2 linked regions of the Acetivibrio cellulolyticus CD2 genome follow. The protein of the gene in region 1 binds, or shares a complex with, the protein of each later gene. Links are inferred from orthologs where the notes say so. Each region holds a gene or a part of one and is shown in the gene's direction. Other genes may lie near its edges. The genes, in order: smc and ACECE_RS0201705.

Region 1 (11,189 bases):
TAAAGACTGTATTTGGCGAACATGCAAAGAAACTTGCTGTAAGCTCAACTAAGTCTATGACAGGACACCTTCTTGGAGCTGCTGGAGCAGTTGAAGCAATTATAACAGCTCTCTCATTGAAAGAAGGATATTTGCCTGCTACAATCAATTATAAGACTCCTGACCCTGAATGTGATTTGGATTATGTTCCTAACCAAGGCAGGAAATCGGAAATTAAGTATGCCTTATCAAATTCATTGGGATTTGGTGGACACAATGCAACCATTGTTCTAAAAAAATATCAGGATTGATTTTCATAACTATCAGGTTTATAATTGCAGGGGGCGGATACTATCCGTTCCCTGTAAAATTTTTTTGATAAATTATTTAAGTTATGTCTGGATACCATAGTATATATTTTTATATTTCCTAAATGTATAGTATAGTGTCCGGAAGATTGGAGTTGCAATGGTGAATAGAGATTCCTTAATGCATAATATAGAGAGTTTTGAAAAGATAATAAAATATGAATTTAAAGATAAGGATAACTTGGTCTTAGCTTTGACACACAGTTCTTATGCAAATGAATATAAAAGCGAAAAGTTGATTAGCAATGAGCGTTTGGAGTTTTTGGGAGACTCTGTGCTAAGTGTAGTTATAAGTGAAAATATTTATAAGAATTACTCTCACCTCTCTGAAGGAGAAATGACTAAATTTAGGGCAAATGTTGTTTGTGAAGCTTCGTTGGAAAACTGTGCAAATAACTTAAGTATTGGTCAATATCTTCTACTTGGCAAGGGAGAGGAAATTACAGGAGGAAGAACAAGGACATCTATACTTTCAGATGCGATGGAAGCATTAATTGGGGCAATTTATCTTGACGGTGGTTTGGAAAGTGCGAAAAGCTTTGTTTTAAGCCAGATGGAAAAGTTTATAGATGATTCAATTAAAGGCGAAATATTTATGGATTATAAAACACAGCTTCAAGAGATTATTCAGAAAAATAACGATCAAAAAGTTACCTATGAGATTATTGATGAAAAAGGTCCGGATCACAGTAAAATATTTGTTTCCCAGGTTAAACTTGATGATAAAGTTATTGGTGTTGGAGAAGGTCGTACAAAGAAAGAAGCTGAGCAGATGGCAGCAAAGACTTCTCTGAAAAAAATAACATGATTATTGATGTGCTTTATAGTGTGGGAGGAATGATAATTTGAAGCATGTTGTTATACCAGTTTTCATACCACATAAAGGTTGTCCTTTCGATTGCATATTTTGTAATCAGAAGAATATCAGCGGTCAAAAGGAAGAGGTTACTGAAAGCTCAATGCGTTCTGTTATTGAGTCGCATTTGGATACGATTGGTAATGATGCTTTTGTAGAGATAGCTTTTTTTGGAGGAAGTTTTACCGGTATCGCCAGAGAAGAGCAGATTAAATTTCTGGAGATAGCCAACGAGTATATAGATAAAGGATATGTCAGGAGTATAAGGATATCAACAAGGCCCGATTATATTAATGAGGAGATATTAGATTATTTAAAGCTTTACAAAGTATCAACAATTGAGCTTGGAGTCCAAAGCCTTGATAGTGAAGTGCTTGAAAAAAGTACTAGAGGACATAGTGTTGATGATGTTATAAAGGCATCAAAGAGTATTAAAGAAAACGGTTTTGTACTTGGAATTCAGACAATGATAGGTCTGCCCGGTGATGATTTTGAAAAAGCGGTTAAAACGGCTAAAAAGGTAGTAGAGCTAGCACCGCAAATAGTAAGAATATATCCGACTCTGGTAATAAAAGAAACCTATTTAGAGAAAGCTTACAAAATTGGGCAATATGCACCGCTGAATCTTGAGGATGCTGTTGAGTTATGTGCAAGGCTGATGGACGTATATGAGCGTAATAAGATAAATGTTATAAGAGTTGGATTGCAGCCAACTGATAGTATTTGTGACGGAGGAGATGTAGTAGCTGGACCTTTTCATCCTGCATTCAGACAGCTTGTTGATTCTAGGCGTGCTCTAAACGGTATTGAAAGCATTATTGTTAGAAATAAGCTTGGTGACAAGAAAAGTCTGACAATATTAGCCGATAAGGTTGATATATCAAATATTATAGGTCAGAAGAAGTTTAATATCAAATATCTTAAAGAGAAGTATGGATATATGGAAATAAAGGTTTATCCACAGGGACATGTATGTGAACTTTATGATGTAAAATATTAATTTTGTGATATTGTGGGTTGTTTTGGAATGGTATAAAATAATAATAAGATTATATGTTAGAGATATAAATGACCATAGAATGGTTAACATAATTAGAGATAGAATTGTTATAATTTTAGAATTATATAATTTTCATAATTTATGGAGGAGGAAAAGTGTATGGAGGTATTAAAGGTATCAGCTCAATCGCAGCCAAAAATGGTAGCAGGGGCCTTAGCAGCAATCTTAAGGGGCAAATCAAATGCAGAAATTCAAGCAGTAGGAGCCGCAGCAGTGAATCAAGCAATTAAAGCAATTGCAATTACTAGAGGGTTTGTAGCACCAAATGGAATTGACATTATAACAGTTCCAGCTTTTTCATCTATTACTATTGACGGTGAAGAAAGGACGGCAATTAAGTTCCTTGTAGAGCCTAGATAGAATCAAAGTAAAGTGTAATTTGAAGCTGTTCTTAATTAAGAACAGCTTTTTTATGTTTAAGAAATTATGGTGGCTTTATATTTTTTTCATGTATGATATTCGCTTTTTGTGAAATATAAGGTATAGTATAGAGTTATTGATGACCAGACTCCACCTACTGTTTCGAGTCAGTTAAAGATATGAAAGAAAACGAAATGTCAGTAATTAGTATTGGCACTACCAGTTTTTTGTTTTGATGATAAGTATAGGATACAATATATGGGAGGAGTTATTGATGAACAAGCCAATTATTGGAGTACCAATTGGAGATCCGGCAGGAATTGGTCCTGAAATTACAGTTAAAGCACTTAAAGAAAAAAGTATATATGAGGAATGCTGCCCTGTTGTTATAGGAAGCAGGGATGCAATAACAAAAGCTTTGACGGTGTGTGGGTTGAAATCTGAATTAGATGTAGTGCAAAGTTTTGAGAGCATGAATCCGAGCCCCGATAAGATATACTTAATAAGTGAGGAGACCGTAGATACTTGTAAGATTGAATATGGAAAAGTTCAGGCTTTAGGTGGAGAAGCAGCATTCAATTATATAAAAAAGTCAATTGATTTGGCGCTAGATGGCAAAATTGATGCGGTTGTTACAACTCCAATAAATAAAGAGTCATTAAAAATGGCAGGTGTTGACTATATAGGACATACTGAGATTTTTGCAGGGCTCACCAATACTAATGATCCGTTAACTATGTTTGAGGTTGGGTCGTTAAGAGTTTTTTTCCTGAGCAGGCATGTATCACTGCGGAAAGCGTGTGACATGATTACAAAAGAACGGGTTTTAGACTATATTATCAGGTCATCTAAAGCGCTTAACATGTTGGGAATAAAGGATGGAACTATCGCGGTTGCAGGGCTTAATCCACACTGTGGGGAGCACGGCTTATTTGGAGATGAGGAAAGGCATATTGAAGCTGCGGTAGAAGCTGCTGTTCGAATGGGCTATAAGGTTGTAGGTCCTATTGGAGCAGATTCGGTTTTTTATCTTGCGTATAAAGGAAGGTATGATGCTGTATTGTCGCTCTATCATGATCAGGGACATATTGCGACAAAAACGCTTGATTTTGAGCGAACAATAGCCATAACTATAGGCCTTCCGTTTTTGAGGACATCTGTTGATCATGGTACAGCCTTTGATATTGCCGGGACTGGAAAAGCGAGTCATATAAGCATGACAGAGGCAATTTTGACGGCTTCGAAATATTCTCAAAGCTATAGACACAGGTAGCAATATCTATTGATAAAAAAAAAAATTATGTTAAAATTAATAGGTATATTTGTTTATAGCAAAATTGTACCTATCCCAAAAGAAGATTTTTAATAAAGATACCGGGGTGTTCTAATGCATTTAAAAAGGCTTGAGATACAGGGATTTAAATCGTTTGCAGATAAAATAAATCTTGAATTCAATTCAGGTATTACAGCCGTTGTCGGTCCTAATGGAAGTGGCAAGAGCAATATTTCCGATGCAATCAGATGGGTTCTGGGAGAGCAAAGTGCCAAAACATTAAGGGGAGGAAAGATGGAAGATGTCATCTTTGCCGGCACAGAACACAGAAAACAGTTGGGGTTCGCTGAAGTTTCTCTGACTATTGACAATGCAGATCATTCTCTGCCCCTTGATTATAGTGAAGTGACTATAACCAGACGTGTATACCGCTCAGGAGAAAGTGAGTATCTTATAAACAAAACTTCCTGCCGTCTTAAGGATGTCTATGAACTATTTTTAGATACTGGTATCGGTAAGGATGGTTACTCCATTATCGGACAAGGTAGAGTTGATGAAATATTAAGTACAAAATCGGAGGAAAGACGACACCTTTTTGAGGAAGCCTCCGGTATTATGAAGTATAAGGTAAGGAAGCTTGAAGCTGAGAAAAAACTTGAGCTTACAAGGCAGAATCTGGTTAGGATAAACGATATCATAACTGAACTTGAAACCCAGTTGGAACCTTTGAGGCAACAATCAGATGTAGCAAAGAGGTATCTGAATTTAAGAGATACCCTTAAGGAATTAGAAGTAAATGTGTATATTGAGAATATTTCTAAGTTTAAGGAAAAGATAAAGGAATTTGAAGAAAGCTATATTTCCATTAAGGATAATATCGATAGTGACAATAAGAAGCTTGAAGATATAACCTTGTTAAATCAAAAGAAGCTTGTGCTGTTGAAAGAGCTTGAGACAAAGCTGGATAATTCAAGGCAGGAGTTCTATAACCTTGAGAACGGCTTAGAGAAATGTAATTCTGAAATTAAGCTAAATGATGAGAAAAAGAGTAATCTTTCATCGAATATATCAAGGCTTGACGGAGAAATTGACGAGGTAAACGAAAAGCTTGAAAGTATAGCAAAAGAAGAAGTTACAAGAAATGAAAAAATCAAGTATTTGAATGAAAGGCTTGAGGACTACAATGGCAAACTGGAAGAAGCGGATAAAAAGCTTCAGGCCGTTCTTGCTACTTTAGGCGAACATGAAAGGTATATTGAAAATCTGAAGTCGAGCATTATGGACAAGTTAGATCTTCAGTCCGATAAAAAGACACAGATAAACAATGTTAAAAACCATATAGAGGTTATTAATAAGAGAAAGTCAAGTATAGCTGATGAAGTTGTACAGCTTACACTGGAAAAAGACCGGGAAGGTATGAGGAAAGAAGACCTTTCCGATAGCATTTCGAAGACGAATGAGCTGATAAAAGGCGCGAAAAACAGACTTGAGACCTTAAATACTAAGAAAGGCGAGTATGGGCAGACCCTCGAAAGTGAAAGGAAAAAACAGAATACCGTCAAATCGGATATTCAATTTAAAACTTCCAGGCAAAAGATGCTTAAGGATATGGAAAGAAACCTTGAAGGATACAATAGAAGTGTTAAAGTGGTATTGCAGGCGTGCCAGCAGTCGCCGCAATTCGGTAAAGGTATTCATGGTGCTTTAGCACAGCTTGTTAAGGTTGATGGTAAGTATGAAACTGCAATAGAGATGACTCTTGGCGGGGCGCTTCAAAACATTGTAACAACAAGCGAAGAAGATGCCAAGAGGGCAATTGAATATTTAAAAACAAACAAGCTTGGAAGGGCGACTTTCCTTCCTATTTCCTCAGTCAATGGAAAGAGCTTTGATAGTAATACATTGAATGATATAAAAAGGCAGGATGGTTTTATTGGTGTTGCATCCGACTTGATTTCCTATAGTCCTGAGTATAGAGGCATTATATTGAGTTTCTTAGGAAAGGTTGTTATTGTTGATACACTCGATTCTGGAATAAAAATGGCTAGAAGATTTGGTTACAATTTTAGAATAGTTACGCTTGAGGGCGATATTCTAAGTACTACGGGATCTATGTCCGGAGGAAGTAAGGAGCATAGGGAATCTGGAATATTGAGCAGAAACAGGGAAGTACAGGAGCTTGATGAGGCACTTGTAAGACTTAAGGCGGAAGACGAAGCTTTAGATAAAAATATTAATGAGATTTCCCAAAAGCTTGAGAGTGTTATAAATGATGTTTCAATTGAGGAAGGAAGCCTTAAGAATAATGAACTTGTAAAAATCAGAGATGAAAGTCATTTAGCTCAGATAGAGGATAACATAAGGAGAACAATTGCTAGGATAGAAATGCTAAAGCAAGAGAAGGAACAACTTGCCAGACAGGAACAGAATACAGAGACTGAGCTTTCAAAATATGTTGAAGAGTTAAATCAGATTGAAAATGATATTGCTGAGACGAAAAGGGTTGTCGCGGAGTATCAGGACAAGCATAAGGAAGGACAATCTACCCGTGATGCTTTGCATACAGATATTACTGATTATAAGATTTCTGTAAATTCAATTTTAGAGAGTATTGCAGGTGTAAAGGAAGCTCTCGATAGAATTCTAACTGAAAGGGATAGCTTGACTAAAAGCGTTGAAAGAAAGAAAGCTGAGAAGATAAAAAATGCAGAAGAGGTCAAATCGCTAGATGAGAAAAATGAGGGTTTGAAACTTTTGATTAAAGGGTATGAAGAAGAAAAATCAGGAAAGACTTTTGAGATAGACAGAACAGTTGAGGAAAGGAAAGTTCTTGAGGAAGAGTCTCAAGATATTATTAAGCAAATAACCGATATTAATAAAAACATTCTTCTCATGCAGGAAGAATACAACCGTATGGAGGTAAAAAAGGCGAAGATAGAGTCTGAAATGGAGTCAATCCAGAACAGAATGTGGGATGAGTACGAACTTACCTTTACAAATGCTTTAGAGTTCAAGAAGGATATTGGAAACCTTCCTCAGGCTCAAAGGCAGATTAACGAGATAAGAAGTGAGATAAAGGACTTAGGGCCTGTTAATGTTTCTGCTATTGAAGACTATATAAAGACTAAGGAACGTTTTGAGTTTATGTCGGTTCAGAGAAACGATATGGAAATGGCCGAGGAAAAACTCCATAAGGTTATCATGGAAATGGTTACAATTATGAAACGCCAGTTTATGGAGCAGTTTAAGCTTATTAATGATAATTTTAATATGGTATTTAAAGAACTCTTTGACGGAGGCCGTGCAGAACTTATCCTCTTGGATAAGGAAAATGTGCTGGAAAGCGGTATAGAAATTGAAGTTCAGCCGCCGGGGAAAAAGCTGCAGAATCTCATGTTGCTGTCAGGAGGAGAAAGGGCGTTTACTGCAATTGCACTTTTGTTTTCCATATTAAGGTTAAATCCTACACCTTTCTGCGTACTTGATGAGATCGAAGCAGCGCTGGATGATGCGAATGTTTACAAATTTGCTCAATACCTGAAAAAATACTCGCATCTGACACAGTTTGCAGTTATCACACACAGGAAAGGAACTATGGAGGCTTGCGATACTCTCTATGGTGTTACCATGCAGGAGCATGGGGTTTCAAAAATTGTGTCGTTAAAAATGGGCGAAAAGGTAAGCTAAGGAATAGCTGGAATATTGAATGGAGGACATAAATATGGGGTTTTTTGACAAACTAAAAGAGGGACTTAAGAAAACAAAGAATGTAATTACCGAGAGAATAGACCAGGTTTTGGTTTCGTTTGGGAAGATTGATGAAGAGTTGTTTGAAGAACTGGAAGAAGTTCTTATAACATCAGATGTTGGTGCGGAAACAAGTCTAAGGATTATCGAGGATATTAAGAAGAAGGTTAAGGATAACAAGGTTACTGATCCTCTTAAAGTTAAAGGGTTGTTAAAAGAGGAGTTATCAGAGATACTTTCAAAGGAAAGCACAGAATTAAATATAAAAACTACTCCTAGTGTTATTGTAGTAGTGGGAGTAAATGGGGTAGGCAAGACTACTTCTATAGGGAAAATTGCAAATCAACTCAAACAAAGCGGCAAGAAAGTTGTTATGGCGGCAGGCGATACCTTTAGGGCTGCTGCAATAGATCAACTTGAAATCTGGGCTGACAGAGTAGGCGTAGATTTAATAAAACACGCAGAAGGTGCAGATCCTGCTGCTGTCATATACGATGCTGTACAGTCAGTCAAGGCAAGAAAAGCAGATGTATTGATCTGTGATACTGCGGGAAGGCTTCATACCAAGAAGAATTTGATGGATGAATTAAAAAAAGTATTTCGTATTATAGAGAGGGAATTACCCAACGCTTCAATGGAAGTACTTCTTGTGCTTGATGCAACAACAGGTCAAAATGCCATTGTTCAGGCCAAGACTTTTGCAGAAGTATCCCCGGTGTCTGGTATTGTGCTGACAAAGCTTGATGGGACTGCTAAAGGCGGGATTGTTATTGCTGTTTCTTCAGAGCTTAAAATTCCAGTTAAGCTTATTGGTGTAGGTGAGCAGATGGATGACCTTCAGAGGTTTAATTCAGAAGAATTTGTTGAAGCCCTGTTTTCATAATTATAAGGAGCAAGCATGAATACAGAAATAGAAGTATTGGCAAAAGTTTTATGGGACTATCACCATATGAATCATGCATTAACTAGTGCTGATTTAATAATTGTACTTGGAAGTCATGATACTCGTGTGGCCCAAAGGGGAGCGGAGCTTTATCTTAAAGGCTTTGCTCCTTTTATTGTAATTTCGGGGGGCTTAGGGAAGATAACAAAACATTTATGGAATATGACGGAAGCTGAAAAATTTGCGGAAATTGCATGTAGTATGGGAGTGCCTGAAGAAAAAATAATCCTGGAAACAAGATCAACGAATACAGGAGAAAACATATTATTTACCAGGGAGTTAATTTTAGATAGGAATCTAAATATTAATTCAATTATTACTGTTAATAAGCCATATATGGAGAGAAGAACTTATGCGGCTTTCAAAAAATTTTGGAATGTTAATGATGTAATGGTAACTTCTCCTCAATTTGAGTTTAAGGAATATCTTGAGGCATATACCGATGGAAAGATTACAAAGGAAGAAATAATAAGTATTATGGTTGGAGATTTACAGCGTATTAAGGTCTATGCAGAAAAAGGGTTTCAGATACAGCAGGACATTCCTGAAAATGTATGGGAAGCATTTGATAAACTGGTTGAATTGGGTTTTAAAAAACATTTGATAAAATAGCGCGGAATGTTTCAGAAAATTATGTATAATACAAAGGAAGGACTGGAGAATAATAACTCCAGCCCTTGAAAATTCCTTAGTGATCATTGCGGTGTTCGACAAGGTCAATAGCTCCAAGAACTATATGTGCCAGACCAAAGCCGGCAACCCCCCACTTTATTTTAGCTGGTAAAGGTTTTATAGATAAGCCGGTTGCAGTTACAACAGTCCCAAGGACTGTGGGAATCATGCCTTCGCGGATTTTCATATATTTATCCTCCTAAAAAAATAGAATTCTATAGAGGATATTTTGCGTAATTTATCGTATATAATGTTTAGGAATTTATGGTCTATTAGAAAAAGATGTCCTTTTAAAACAGACTTTCTAAAAATTTATTTTCGAATTTTAAGGGTTTAAATGTTTTTAGTAGTTGATAGAGTATCTATAATCTTTGTGGCTTTATTAAGATCGCTTATGAGGTTTCTATGTTTTACTGCTGTCTTAATCTTATTTACCAGTATAAGCCTGTTTATATGGTCAAGTGGCTTGATAATATAGTCAAATACATCATATTCAAGAATTTTCTCGATGTTTTCAACGCCATCCAGGCTTGAAGTGACAATTATCGGAATTTCTTTGTAAAATGGAGTTTTTGAGAATACCTTCATAAACTCGTAACCATCCATAACAGGCATGACCATATCAAGGAGGATTAGATCGATATTGCGGCTTTCTAGAAGCTCTAAAGCTTCACGGCCATTAAGTGCTGAGACAATATTATACCTTTCTTTATAGAGGTAGTTTCTAATTATTGCATTATCAAGAACATTGTCATCTGTTACTAAAATTGTATTTATCATACTATTAGCTCCTTTTGATTTGAGAAATTTGCGAAGCAAATGTTCTAAAACCGGAAGGGACCAAACGTCCCTGAGATTATTGTAACTTGATTATATGCTATAATTTATTATTCTACGTTTTATAATAAAAATCCTTTGTAATAATATGTAAATTGAGTAATATTACGTTTATATGAATTATTTTTTGTACTAGTTCAAATAAGCATAAAAAGAATGTATAATATGTTTTGATGAGGCAAGAGATTTGGTCAGATAAGGCTGGAACGTGAAATTGTAGCCAAACATATATTTTCAGCATTCCTAAATTCGAGCAGGACTATATGTTTCGAGATTTTTTATTCTTTTAAAGCCTAGGGGGTGAGACTGCCAGCATGAGTGAGAAGGAAAGAAATTTAGTTGAAAAATCCAAATCAGGGGATGTTGAAGCTTTTGAACAGCTTATTGAAAGTTGTCAAAAAAAAGTGTTCAATATAGCTTATAGAATGATAGGAAACTATGATGATGCTAATGAATTGGCACAGGAAGTTTTCATAAAAGCTTTCAGATCTATAAAAAAATTTAAAGGTGATTCGTTGTTTTCAACATGGATTTATAAAGTTACAGCAAATGTATGTCTCGATGAGATACGCAGAAGAAAAAAGAAAATGGTAGTATCATTAGATGAAGAAATTGAATACAGCGATGGTGAAGTGAAGAGGCAGATAGCGGATAATGCTCCAACTCCGGATATAGCAGCAGAGACTAATGAGGTAAAAAACGCTGTGAACAAGTCAATACAAGAACTTCCTGAGGATTATAAGAGTATAATTATTCTAAGGGATATACAGGGATTTAGTTATGAGGAGATTTCGAAGATATTCAATTGTCCCGAAGGAACGGTAAAATCAAGGATTAACAGGGCAAGGCAGGCTCTTAAAAAAATTCTTCAGGGGAAAAAGGAACTTTTGAACGAAAAATTCGTCAAATAATATATGAAGGGAGGGATGGCTATGAAAAAATGTGATGAGATTTTAGAATTATTGTCATTATATATAGATGATGAACTTGACGAAGTTAGAGCACATATGGTGCAAGAGCATATTGAATCTTGCAGCCATTGCAAAAGTGAGTTTGAACAACTATATGAAGTTGTAAAAATGTGTAAAAATGTT
Region 2 (9,781 bases), on another replicon or contig:
CATATTTAAAAAAAATTTCGAAGAAAATTTAAAATTCTTCGATAATAATTTTATGATCGACAAGAGCCATCTCTTTAATTTTCCCTTTTATAGTTTTTCTTTCACAGAATACATTTTCGAGTTCAATTATGCCGTCTCTGGGTAGGATCTTGTCTACAGACTCTAGAACAAGCTCTTCATCGCCATCTTTATTAATTATATATACATTTGCTTCACACATATTATCACCCCATATATTCTTTTAATAATATTATAGCACTATCAACCTGATGCGGAAATGGCTCATTTTTAACACCTGCAATTTGAATATTGCATTTATTCATTGGTATCAGTATTTTTTTTGCAGGACTTTCTGCAATTGCTTTAGCTATTGCTGGAGTTAGTTCCCCGAGCATTGAATTTGCAGCAATTATGCCTATCGGACCCATAATCACATCTACTCTTGTTGAATTATAAATTATTGCATTTTCTCCGGATGCACCTTCATTAGCACCTGCTTTAAGCATTAGAGCTGTAGCTAAGGCATTGGTTCCAAGTGCAAGTATTTCCAAATTATGCCCGTACTCTAACCTCAATTTTTCTACTATAGTTTTTCCCATACCTCCGCCTTGACCATCTATAACTGCAATGCGCATATTTAGCCCCCTAACCAAATCATTATATTACTTATTATATTATATTCCATTCGATTTTTGCAAAAAATTTGGAGATACAAAAAAGTATCTCCAAAATTCTAAACTGTCCCTTACTTATGTTAAGCAGATGCTCGATTTTTCCGTCTTTTTATAAAAATAATGATTATTCCGGTCGATGCTATTAGTGCTAGTGTCAATATGCCTCCAACAATACCAGAAACGCTGGTTCCTGCATTCATGGCAGGCCATGCCTCTTCATTTGATCCAATGGTCTTTTCGGATGTTTCTTCTGACTTTTCATCCGTTTTAAATCCGTAATCAGGTAAAAATGCTGTTTTTTCCTGTATTTCAGATATTATTTTATGAATTTTATCGGATGATTCAAGTTCCTCTGTACCGACAGTCTTTTCTATAGACCATTCCAAACCATCGGGATTTGCTGAAGCAAACCAGGAAAGAGCTCCACCAACTATAATAACAGCAGCTGCAAGTCCTATCAAAAGCTTTTTAGTGGATATGTTTCCATGTGATTTACCAATAGCAGCATTTTCGATAATTTCAGGTCTTGCTTTCCATACAAACGTCACAACTGTTGCTGTCGCAAATCCTTCAACCACTCCTATTGCAAGATGGATAGGCTGCATCATCAGTAGAAATGCTCCAAAATGCAATTCAGTCTTTCCGGATAAAAGAGTTTCAAGTACAACGCTAAAAGATCCAATTTGAAGTCCAACTATTGCAGATACCATAGATGCTGCAAAAATTTTCTTTGAATTAGTGGTTTTTCTTGTAAAACATTTATATATTAATGGATACGCAATAAAGCACGTATAGAAGCCTAGATTAAACAAGTTACAACCATAAGCGAGTAAACCTCCATCTCCAAAAAACAGTGCCTGAATTAATAGAACAGATGCCATTGTCAGAAATCCTGCATGCGAACCAAGCAATATTGCAAGAAGCAAACCTCCGCCAAGATGTCCGCTCGAACCTGTTCCAGGTATGGTAAAGTTAATCATTTGAGACACAAAAACAAAAGCTCCCATTACCCCCATTAAAGGAATTTTCTTTTCATCAAGGTCATAACGGATCTTCTTAATTGAGTAAGCTGCAACTCCAACAGCAGCGGCCAGCATAGTTCCACCAACAACAGGTGATATCAAGGCATCGGCCATATGCATTAAAATCATCTCCTTAGAAAATAATAAACCCAAAAAAGAGCTCCTTCTAAAGCCGCTTTTCTGGGTTCGTCCCAAAGTTTAATTATAAAACAATAATATTAATATAAAAGCCTTCATAGCTTTAATTTCTAAAGGTCAATATATCACAGCATGCTTGTTAAGTCAATAGAAGTAATGACACAATTTGACACAATTAAACCTACCGATGACAAATGATTATAAGGGAAATATGTGACAATCTGGAATGGATTTTGTTCAACTCTATTGGATGATATGATACAATTAATATTATTTTAACGAGGTGATACATATGAATAAACTTAATAAAATGATATCGGTTAATATTATAACAGTTTTATTTATACTTTTATTTTCCTGTGTTTGTTTTGGCAATTCTGCAGGACCTCCATCAATATTGATAATAGTGTCAAATGCACCGGATAACTTTGAAATAGGCATTGGTTCAGGAACCGGATATTCTAAAGCTAAAATTGTAGATAAGGGTGTTGAATCATATTACATATTTTATCCAAGAGAACTGAGCACTATAGCTAATCATACATTAAAAATTAAAAATGATGATGAGACTTTTGAAATACCTATAGATAAACCGCTTAAGTCTTATAACAATGTCTTTACACTTGACTTGAAAAATAAGACCCTTTATCCAGGAAAACTATTATCGAGATCAATCTTATTAGTGGGATTACGTATAATGTTAACACTCATAATAGAGGGAATTATATTTTATTTAATGGGCTTCAGGCGTAAAAAGTCATGGGTTGCTTTTTTGGTAATAAATATTGTCACGCAAGGGGCTTTGAATATTTTGCTTAATTGTTTTTCTCCATTAGCCAGTTATACAATAATGCTTTCACTTATACTTGGCGAATTTTTGGTGTTTTTTTCTGAATCAATAGCATTCCCGATTTTTGTGAAAGAACACTCACAATTGAGAAAAGTTGCATTTGTTTGGTTTGCAAATAGTATTAGTCTGGTAGCAGGCGGATATATTATATTGAACCTGCCTGTGTAAAGAGTACTTTGAATAGAGTACATTTTCACAAAGTGATATAATAGTGTATTATTAAGCAATGATTATAACTGTGGAGAGAAATTAATGGAGATAATTATAGGACATAACAATACTGATTTTGACTGTCTTGCATCAATGATTGCGGCTAGAAAGTTGTATCCTGAGGCGCAATTGGTTCTTCCGGGTAATATCGGCAGAGAGGTACGAGAATTTATAAATATGTACATGGATGTTTTCAACTTTATTGAGTCGGGTGATGTTGAATGTGAAAAGCTCACCAGGATAATAATTGTTGACACCCATTCGACAGCTAGAATTGGTAAGTTTAAAGAATACGTTGCAAAACCGGGGATTGAAGTTATTATTTACGATCACCACATATTGTGTGAGGATGAAATTTCTTCTGCAGCCATGAAAATTGAAGAGGTTGGGGCAAATACAACTATTCTTATAGAAGAGCTGATGGAAAAAGGAATTGATATATCTCCTGTAGAGGCGACAATTCTTGCACTGGGAATTTATGTGGATACAAATTCACTGATCTTTTCTGGTACTACTTCAAGGGATGCGCATGCTCTTGGATATTTACTTGAAAAGGAGGCCAATCTTTCGGTTATTGAGAGTCTGATTATAAACCGCCTGTCGACAGGGCAGCGGGAATTGTCGCAACTGCTTAATAAGAATATTGTAATTGATTGTGTTAATGGATTTGAAGTCGGGTTTTCGTTGGTTGAGATGGAGGAATATGTTGATGATGCCGCATATCTTACCAGAAAGATATTGGAGGAACGGGATTTGGATGCCCTGTTTTCCATTATGAGGATGGGGCACAAAACTTATATAATCGGAAGAAGCATCACAGAAGAGATTGATTTGAGCATAATAATGAAATTAATCGGAGGCGGCGGTCACAAAGGTGCAGGTTCGGCAAAATCTGACGAAAGGGATCTGCAAAAAATAAGCTCAAATATAAAGGCAGTGCTTAGGGAAAATGTAAGACCAATTATTATGGCCAAGGATATAATGAGTTCGCCTGTAAAAACCGTGCCGGAAGATACAACTATAGATGAGGCTTACGATATTATGATAAAGTTTGGACACTCCGGGATGCCTGTAGTTAGCGGGAATAAGATTGCAGGAATTATTTCAAGGCGGGATATAGACAAGGCAAGGGTTCACGGATATGGACAATCTCCAGTTAAAGGGTATATGTCAAAAAAGGTAGTTACCATAGACTTTAAAGAGCCGATAAAAGAGGTACGGGAATTGTTTGCAGAACATGACATTGGAAGGCTTCCTGTTCTAAAAGATAATGAAATGATAGGTATAGTAACGCGTACCGATGTAATAAGAACCCTTTACGGAGGAAAGTATCAAAAGAGACATAAACCGGGAAGCGAAGGAAGCGAGATAGGAAAGGAATATACCAGTGAAAATCTTTCTTACAAGTTAGATGAACTGCCGCCGAATGTAAGGGAAGTTTTGGCACTTGCAGGCAAAGTTGCCGATTTGGAGGGCTTCAGCATTTATGTGGTCGGGGGCTTTGTAAGAGATCTGATACTTGGTGTTGAAAACCTTGATATAGATATTGTTGTTGAAGGTGATGCAATAGCTTTTGCCAGAAAGTTTGCAGAGACTTCAAAAGCAGTTCTGACAGAGTATGAAAAGTTTCAGACTGCTTACGCAGTACTTGCTGAAGATTTAAAAATTGATATAGTAACTGCCAGAAAGGAATATTATGAATTCCCGGGAGCGCTTCCTAGCGTAGAAAGAGGATCTATAAAAGACGATCTTTTCAGAAGGGATTTTACCATCAACTGTATTGCTATGAAGTTAAATGGCAGAGAGTTCGGAAAGATTGTTGACTTTTATGGGGGCAGAAGGGATCTATACGATGGCATTATAAGAATATTGTACAATTTCAGTTTTATTGAAGATCCGACTAGAATTCTAAGGGCTGTCAGGTTTGAACAGAGATATGGTTTTAAGATGGATGAAAAAACTGAAGAATTTGCAATAGATGCTATAAACTCTGATGTTTTGGACAAGTTAAGCAGAGAGCGAATTAATTCTGAATTCTTTTATATGCTCAAGGAAAAAAATACGGTTATAATGCTTGAGAGGATGCAGGAACTGGGATTGCTCGAAAAAATTTATCCGGAAATAATGCTCTCTGATAGGCTTAAAATGCTAATGGAAAAATCGGATAAGCATTATGATGAGTTTTATAACAGCTTGATTAATAAGAAAAATATTGATAAAATTCTTGTATATCTTTTAGTGTTGTATTCAGATGTTTGTATGGAAAATGTTCCGGTTTTGTCAGACAGATTCAGACTTTCAAAAGAATATAGGGATGAAATACTTCGGTTCGCAAAGGTAAGAGACTTGAAGCTTCATGAAATTTTAAACGGAGGGGAGCCTTCAAATTATGAGATTTACTGCATGTTTAAGGGGTTAGCATTAGAAAGCCTATATATGCTAAGTCTTATGTTTGATGATATGTTAAAAGGTGCTGTTCTTTTGTATGCCAATAATTTAAGTAATATAAAGACTAAAATAACAGGAAGAGATTTACAGGAACTTGGAATAAGTCCCGGTCCACAGATTAAAAAAATTCTGGAAATAGTGCTTAAAGAGAAAATTAATGGTAAAATATTTACTCGTAGTGAAGAAATAGATTATGTTAAGATAAATCTTTTAGATGAGGAGAAAGAGAAATGATAAATTACTTGCCAGGCCAACCTTTGATGCTTGTGATATCAATTTTAATGTTTGTAATGTCCATTACGTTACATGAGTTTTCGCATGGCTTTTCAGCATACCTTTTAGGAGATCCGACTGCCAAAAATCAGGGCAGGCTCACGCTAAACCCAATAAAACACATGGACCCTTTAGGTACAATAATGATCCTATTTACATCTTTTGGTTGGGCTAAACCTGTGCAAGTAAATGCCACAAACTTCGAAGACCGTAAAAAGGGAATGATGATAACAAGTCTTGCAGGACCTTTATCCAATCTGCTTTTGAGCTTTGTTTTCGCATTTCCATATGTTTATTTTGCAACAAAAGGTTATTATAACAGCAATGTTGTAATGAATATTTTGTATAAAGTTTTCCAGGTTGGATTTAGTATGAATATCACTCTTGGGATATTTAATATGCTTCCTGTATCACCTCTTGACGGTTCTAAGATACTTTACGGTTTTTTACCTTCAAGGCATTATTATAAGATGTTGGAATATGAAAATTATATAACAATAGGCTTTGTAATTCTTATGTTTACCGGTATACTTGGAAGAATTCTAAATTTAATTATTTCTCCGGTTGCAACTGGTATATTATATTTAGTTTCAACTATTCTTGGGTTATTTATGTAAGCTTTTGGGTATTTTCAAAATTAATTAGACTTTATAATAAAAAAAAGATATAATCTATAAATGCACTAAGTGATTATCAACAACAGGAGAGTGAATTAGTGGTGAAAAAAGGTACAATATTAAGTGGCATGAGACCTACAGGAGCATTACATTTGGGGAATTATTTCGGTGCTCTGGAGAATTGGGTGAAATTACAGGACGATTATGATTGCTTCTTTTTTGTTGCTGATTGGCATGCCTTGACTACTGGATATGAGGATACTTCGGAAATTAAGAATAATATAAATGATTTGGTTGTAGATTGGATAAGTGCAGGACTTGACCCGGAGAAGTGTACAATATTTTTGCAGTCAAAGGTAAAGGAGCACGCGGAGCTTCACTTGCTGTTTTCAATGACTACTCCGCTTTCATGGCTTTTACGCTGCCCAACGTATAAGGACCAGTTAAATCAGCTAAAGGACAAGAATATTACAACTTATGGCTTTTTGGGTTATCCAAACTTGCAGGCAGCGGATATCCTTGTCTACAAAGCAGGGTTTGTGCCGGTTGGTGAGGATCAATTGCCGCATCTTGAATTAACAAGAGAGATTGCAAGGCGTTTCAATTTCTTTTATGGAGAGGTTTTCCCAGAGCCACAGCCAATATTGACCAAGGCGAAGGTACTGCCTGGCACAGATGGAAGAAAGATGAGCAAGAGCTATGGAAACACGATAGCACTTTCAGATAGTCCTGAGGTTGTAAGGAAAAAGGTAAGTACAATGGTTACCGACCCTGCAAGAATTAAAAAGGACGATCCCGGGCACCCTGAAGTTTGTACTGTGTTTTCGTTCCACAAGGTCTTCAATGAAGGTGAAATACCTGTGATTGAAGAACAGTGCAGAGGCGGAAAAATCGGTTGCGTTCAGTGCAAGAGGAATCTTGCCGATAAAATGGCTTCGTACCTTGAGCCTATATATGAAAGAAGACAGAAGATACTTGAAAGACCTGAGATTGTAAAGGAAGTACTTCACGAAGGAAACAAAAGAGCAGAGGCAGCTGCAAAGAAAACAATGGAAGATGTAAGAAGCGCAATGAAGATTGACTTTATGTAATAAAATCTTCATAGGAGTTTTATTGTGGTTTCTACTATCCTTTTAGAGTGGTGGTGGATTTTTTGGAAAGTGTATTATCAAAAGCATGTACAATAAAAATTCAAAATTTCGAAGGACCGTTTGATTTGCTATTCCACCTGATTGAAAAGAATCAGGTGGATATATATGATATCCCAATTAATGATATAACAGATCAATACATGGACTATCTTTTTCAGATGCAGGAAATGGATTTGGAAGTAGCAAGTGAGTTCCTACTTATGGCAGCTACACTTCTTCATATTAAATCAAAACTTCTGCTGCCAAGTATCAAGCAAAACAAGGAAGATGAGGTTGACCCAAGAGAAGAACTTATTTTAAAACTTGTTGAGTACAAAAAGTACAAACAGTTTTCTGAAGTATTAAAGGTAAGGGAAAAAGAATGGGAAAAGGTATGTTACAGGCAGCCCGAGGAAATCGACATAAAAAAATCGGATGAGCCTATAGAACTTTCCTATGATGAGCTTAAAAGAGTATATGTGAATCTCATTGAGCGCAATGAGAGAAAAATGAACAGGAATACTGGAAAGATGACCCAAATACTTCAGATTGAGAAAGTATCTCTTAAAAGTAAGATAAGGGAAGTAATAAGAACTCTTATAAATAAGACATGCTTTAGGTTTTCCGACCTGTTTTCAATGGCTACCAAGTCCAAGCTTGAAGTTGTAACTGGCTTTTTGGCAATACTGGAACTGGCAAAGCTCAAAAAGGTTTCAATTATACAAAATTCTCAGTTTGCTGAGATTGTGGTACAAAGAACGGATGAAAACCTTGAGGATTTTGATGAGGAAAAGATTGCTGCTGAAAGTTAATTTGTAAATTACTGGTGCTATGCAAAAGTCATAGCTGAAAGGTTTTAAAAGTAAAAAAGCACTGTTGTATGTGGAGGAAAAGCTCACATGGATTTAAAAAAACTTGAAGGAATAATAGAGGGTCTTCTTTTTGCATCCGGCGACAGAATATCTTTGGAAAAAATATGTGAGATAGCAGGCGTTGATAAAAAAGCTGCCAAGCTTGTAATTAATAACATGGTCGTTAATTATAACAATAACCCCTCAAGGGGTATTGCCATCAGGGAGATAAGCAATGGCTATCAGTTGTGTTCAAAGCCTGAATTATACGATTATGTGAAAGTTTTATTTGAGCCAAAACAAAAGAGCGGCCTCTCTCAGGCAGCATTTGAGACATTATCGATTATAGCTTATAACAGACCTATTACAAAAGCTAAGATAGAGCAGATTAGAGGAGTTAATTCCGATAGTGCTGTCACAAAACTTATAGAAAAGAACCTTGTTAAGGAAGCCGGAAGGTTGGATGCGCCCGGTAAACCTATATTATACGAGACAACTGAAGAATTTTTCAGGAGCTTTGGTTACAAATCAGACAGTGATCTGCCGATATTTGAAATGAATGAGATTCCTGAGATGATAGAATTTGGTGAGGACGGAAATAACGAGACAACTGATACAACTAACACAACTGACACAACTGACACAAGTACAGATGAAAGTCAAAGTGAATAACACAGTTAATATTTAGTATTACATGTAAAAAATACACACTAGTGTGTATTTTTTTTGTTTATTAGGAAAAAATATCTAATAAGAGGTGTGGTATTGTGTTATTTGCTATCATAACGGTTATATTGGTCTTAGTATTTTTAATAATTTGTTTTATAAAGGTTAATGTAGTTATAGAGTATAACAGGCAAGGCGTTAACGACAATTTTGTGGTGTCTTTTTTTGTACTGAAGGGACTTATTAAGTATAAATTTGAAATTCCAAAAGTTGGTGCAGGCAAAAAAGGTATCTGGTTTAGAAAAGTAAAAGAAAAAGGAAAAAAGGAAAAGGATGTATCAAAGAAAACGGGGAAAATGGGGTATCGCCAAATAAGACGGAAGTTTGAAGAATTCCGGAATTTCAATAAAAAATATGATGTATTGCTGGGAAAGGTATATAAATACTTAAGATGCAGACTGAACATTAACAAAATTGACATTAATATTACTATTGGTGCAGATAATGCCCATCATACGGCAGTCTTATTGGGATTATGCTGGTCTGCTGTAGGGTTATTGGTTTCCTTTCTACATAACAAATTAAACCTTATGGAAAAGACGGTAAATATAAAACCTGATTATATGGGAAAAAAGCTAAAAGTTGATTTATTTTGTATATTGAGTGTGAGAATTGGACATATTATAATCGTTGGTTTAATAGCATTAACCCACATTATAGGAAGTAAATTTGGCTTTGCAGAAGTGAGAAGAAGTGTAGCAGGGTGATAAGATATTTTTTCATAAGAAATTCTAAATAAATATAGGTGGTGGTAATTTTGGCAGAACATCCTATTGAGGGACTGATGACAACAGCAATGGAAAGCATCAAGGATATGGTTGATGTAAATACCATAGTAGGCG

Evidence for each region.
Region 2: the proteins of smc (region 1) and ACECE_RS0201705 are in contact, whole or in part, in a crystal structure (PDB 3ZGX), measured with the Bacillus subtilis proteins. The link is inferred for Acetivibrio cellulolyticus CD2 from one-to-one orthologs.

The regions. Positions count from the first base shown.
Region 1 is NZ_JH556659.1:1,172,515-1,183,703, forward strand. What follows is about bases 3,651-7,783. They hold smc (chromosome segregation protein SMC), read left to right. Parts: upstream 3,651-4,010; coding sequence 4,011-7,583; downstream 7,584-7,783. Other genes in these bases: pdxA (4-hydroxythreonine-4-phosphate dehydrogenase PdxA), read left to right, coding at 3,651-3,896; ftsY (signal recognition particle-docking protein FtsY), read left to right, coding at 7,618-7,783. In the rest of the region: fabF (beta-ketoacyl-ACP synthase II), read left to right, coding at 1-290; rnc (ribonuclease III), read left to right, coding at 448-1,155; ACECE_RS0225125 (elongator complex protein 3), read left to right, coding at 1,193-2,203; ACECE_RS0225130 (stage V sporulation protein S), read left to right, coding at 2,363-2,623; more of pdxA, read left to right, coding at 2,898-3,650; more of ftsY, read left to right, coding at 7,784-8,526; ACECE_RS0225150 (YdcF family protein), read left to right, coding at 8,542-9,198; ACECE_RS0225155 (hypothetical protein), read right to left, coding at 9,275-9,445; ACECE_RS0225160 (response regulator), read right to left, coding at 9,592-10,038; ACECE_RS0225165 (RNA polymerase sigma factor), read left to right, coding at 10,410-11,006; ACECE_RS0225170 (anti-sigma factor family protein), read left to right, coding at 11,028-11,189. UniProt on the Bacillus subtilis protein: Required for chromosome condensation and partitioning.
Region 2 is NZ_JH556651.1:325,221-335,001, forward strand. The notes cover bases 6,555-9,279. They hold ACECE_RS0201705 (segregation and condensation protein A), read left to right. Parts: upstream 6,555-7,385; coding sequence 7,386-8,174; downstream 8,175-9,279. Other genes in these bases: trpS (tryptophan--tRNA ligase), read left to right, coding at 6,555-7,323; scpB (SMC-Scp complex subunit ScpB), read left to right, coding at 8,262-8,885; ACECE_RS0201715 (DUF2953 domain-containing protein), read left to right, coding at 8,981-9,279. Also shown: ACECE_RS0201670 (CooT family nickel-binding protein), read right to left, coding at 29-220; ACECE_RS0201675 (DUF3842 family protein), read right to left, coding at 225-635; ACECE_RS0201680 (energy-coupling factor ABC transporter permease), read right to left, coding at 755-1,816; ACECE_RS0201685 (hypothetical protein), read left to right, coding at 2,127-2,852; ACECE_RS0201690 (CBS domain-containing protein), read left to right, coding at 2,937-5,576; ACECE_RS0201695 (site-2 protease family protein), read left to right, coding at 5,573-6,232; more of trpS, read left to right, coding at 6,334-6,554; more of ACECE_RS0201715, read left to right, coding at 9,280-9,646; ytfJ (GerW family sporulation protein), read left to right, coding at 9,697-9,781. UniProt on the Bacillus subtilis protein: Participates in chromosomal partition during cell division. May act via the formation of a condensin-like complex containing Smc and ScpB that pull DNA away from mid-cell into both cell halves.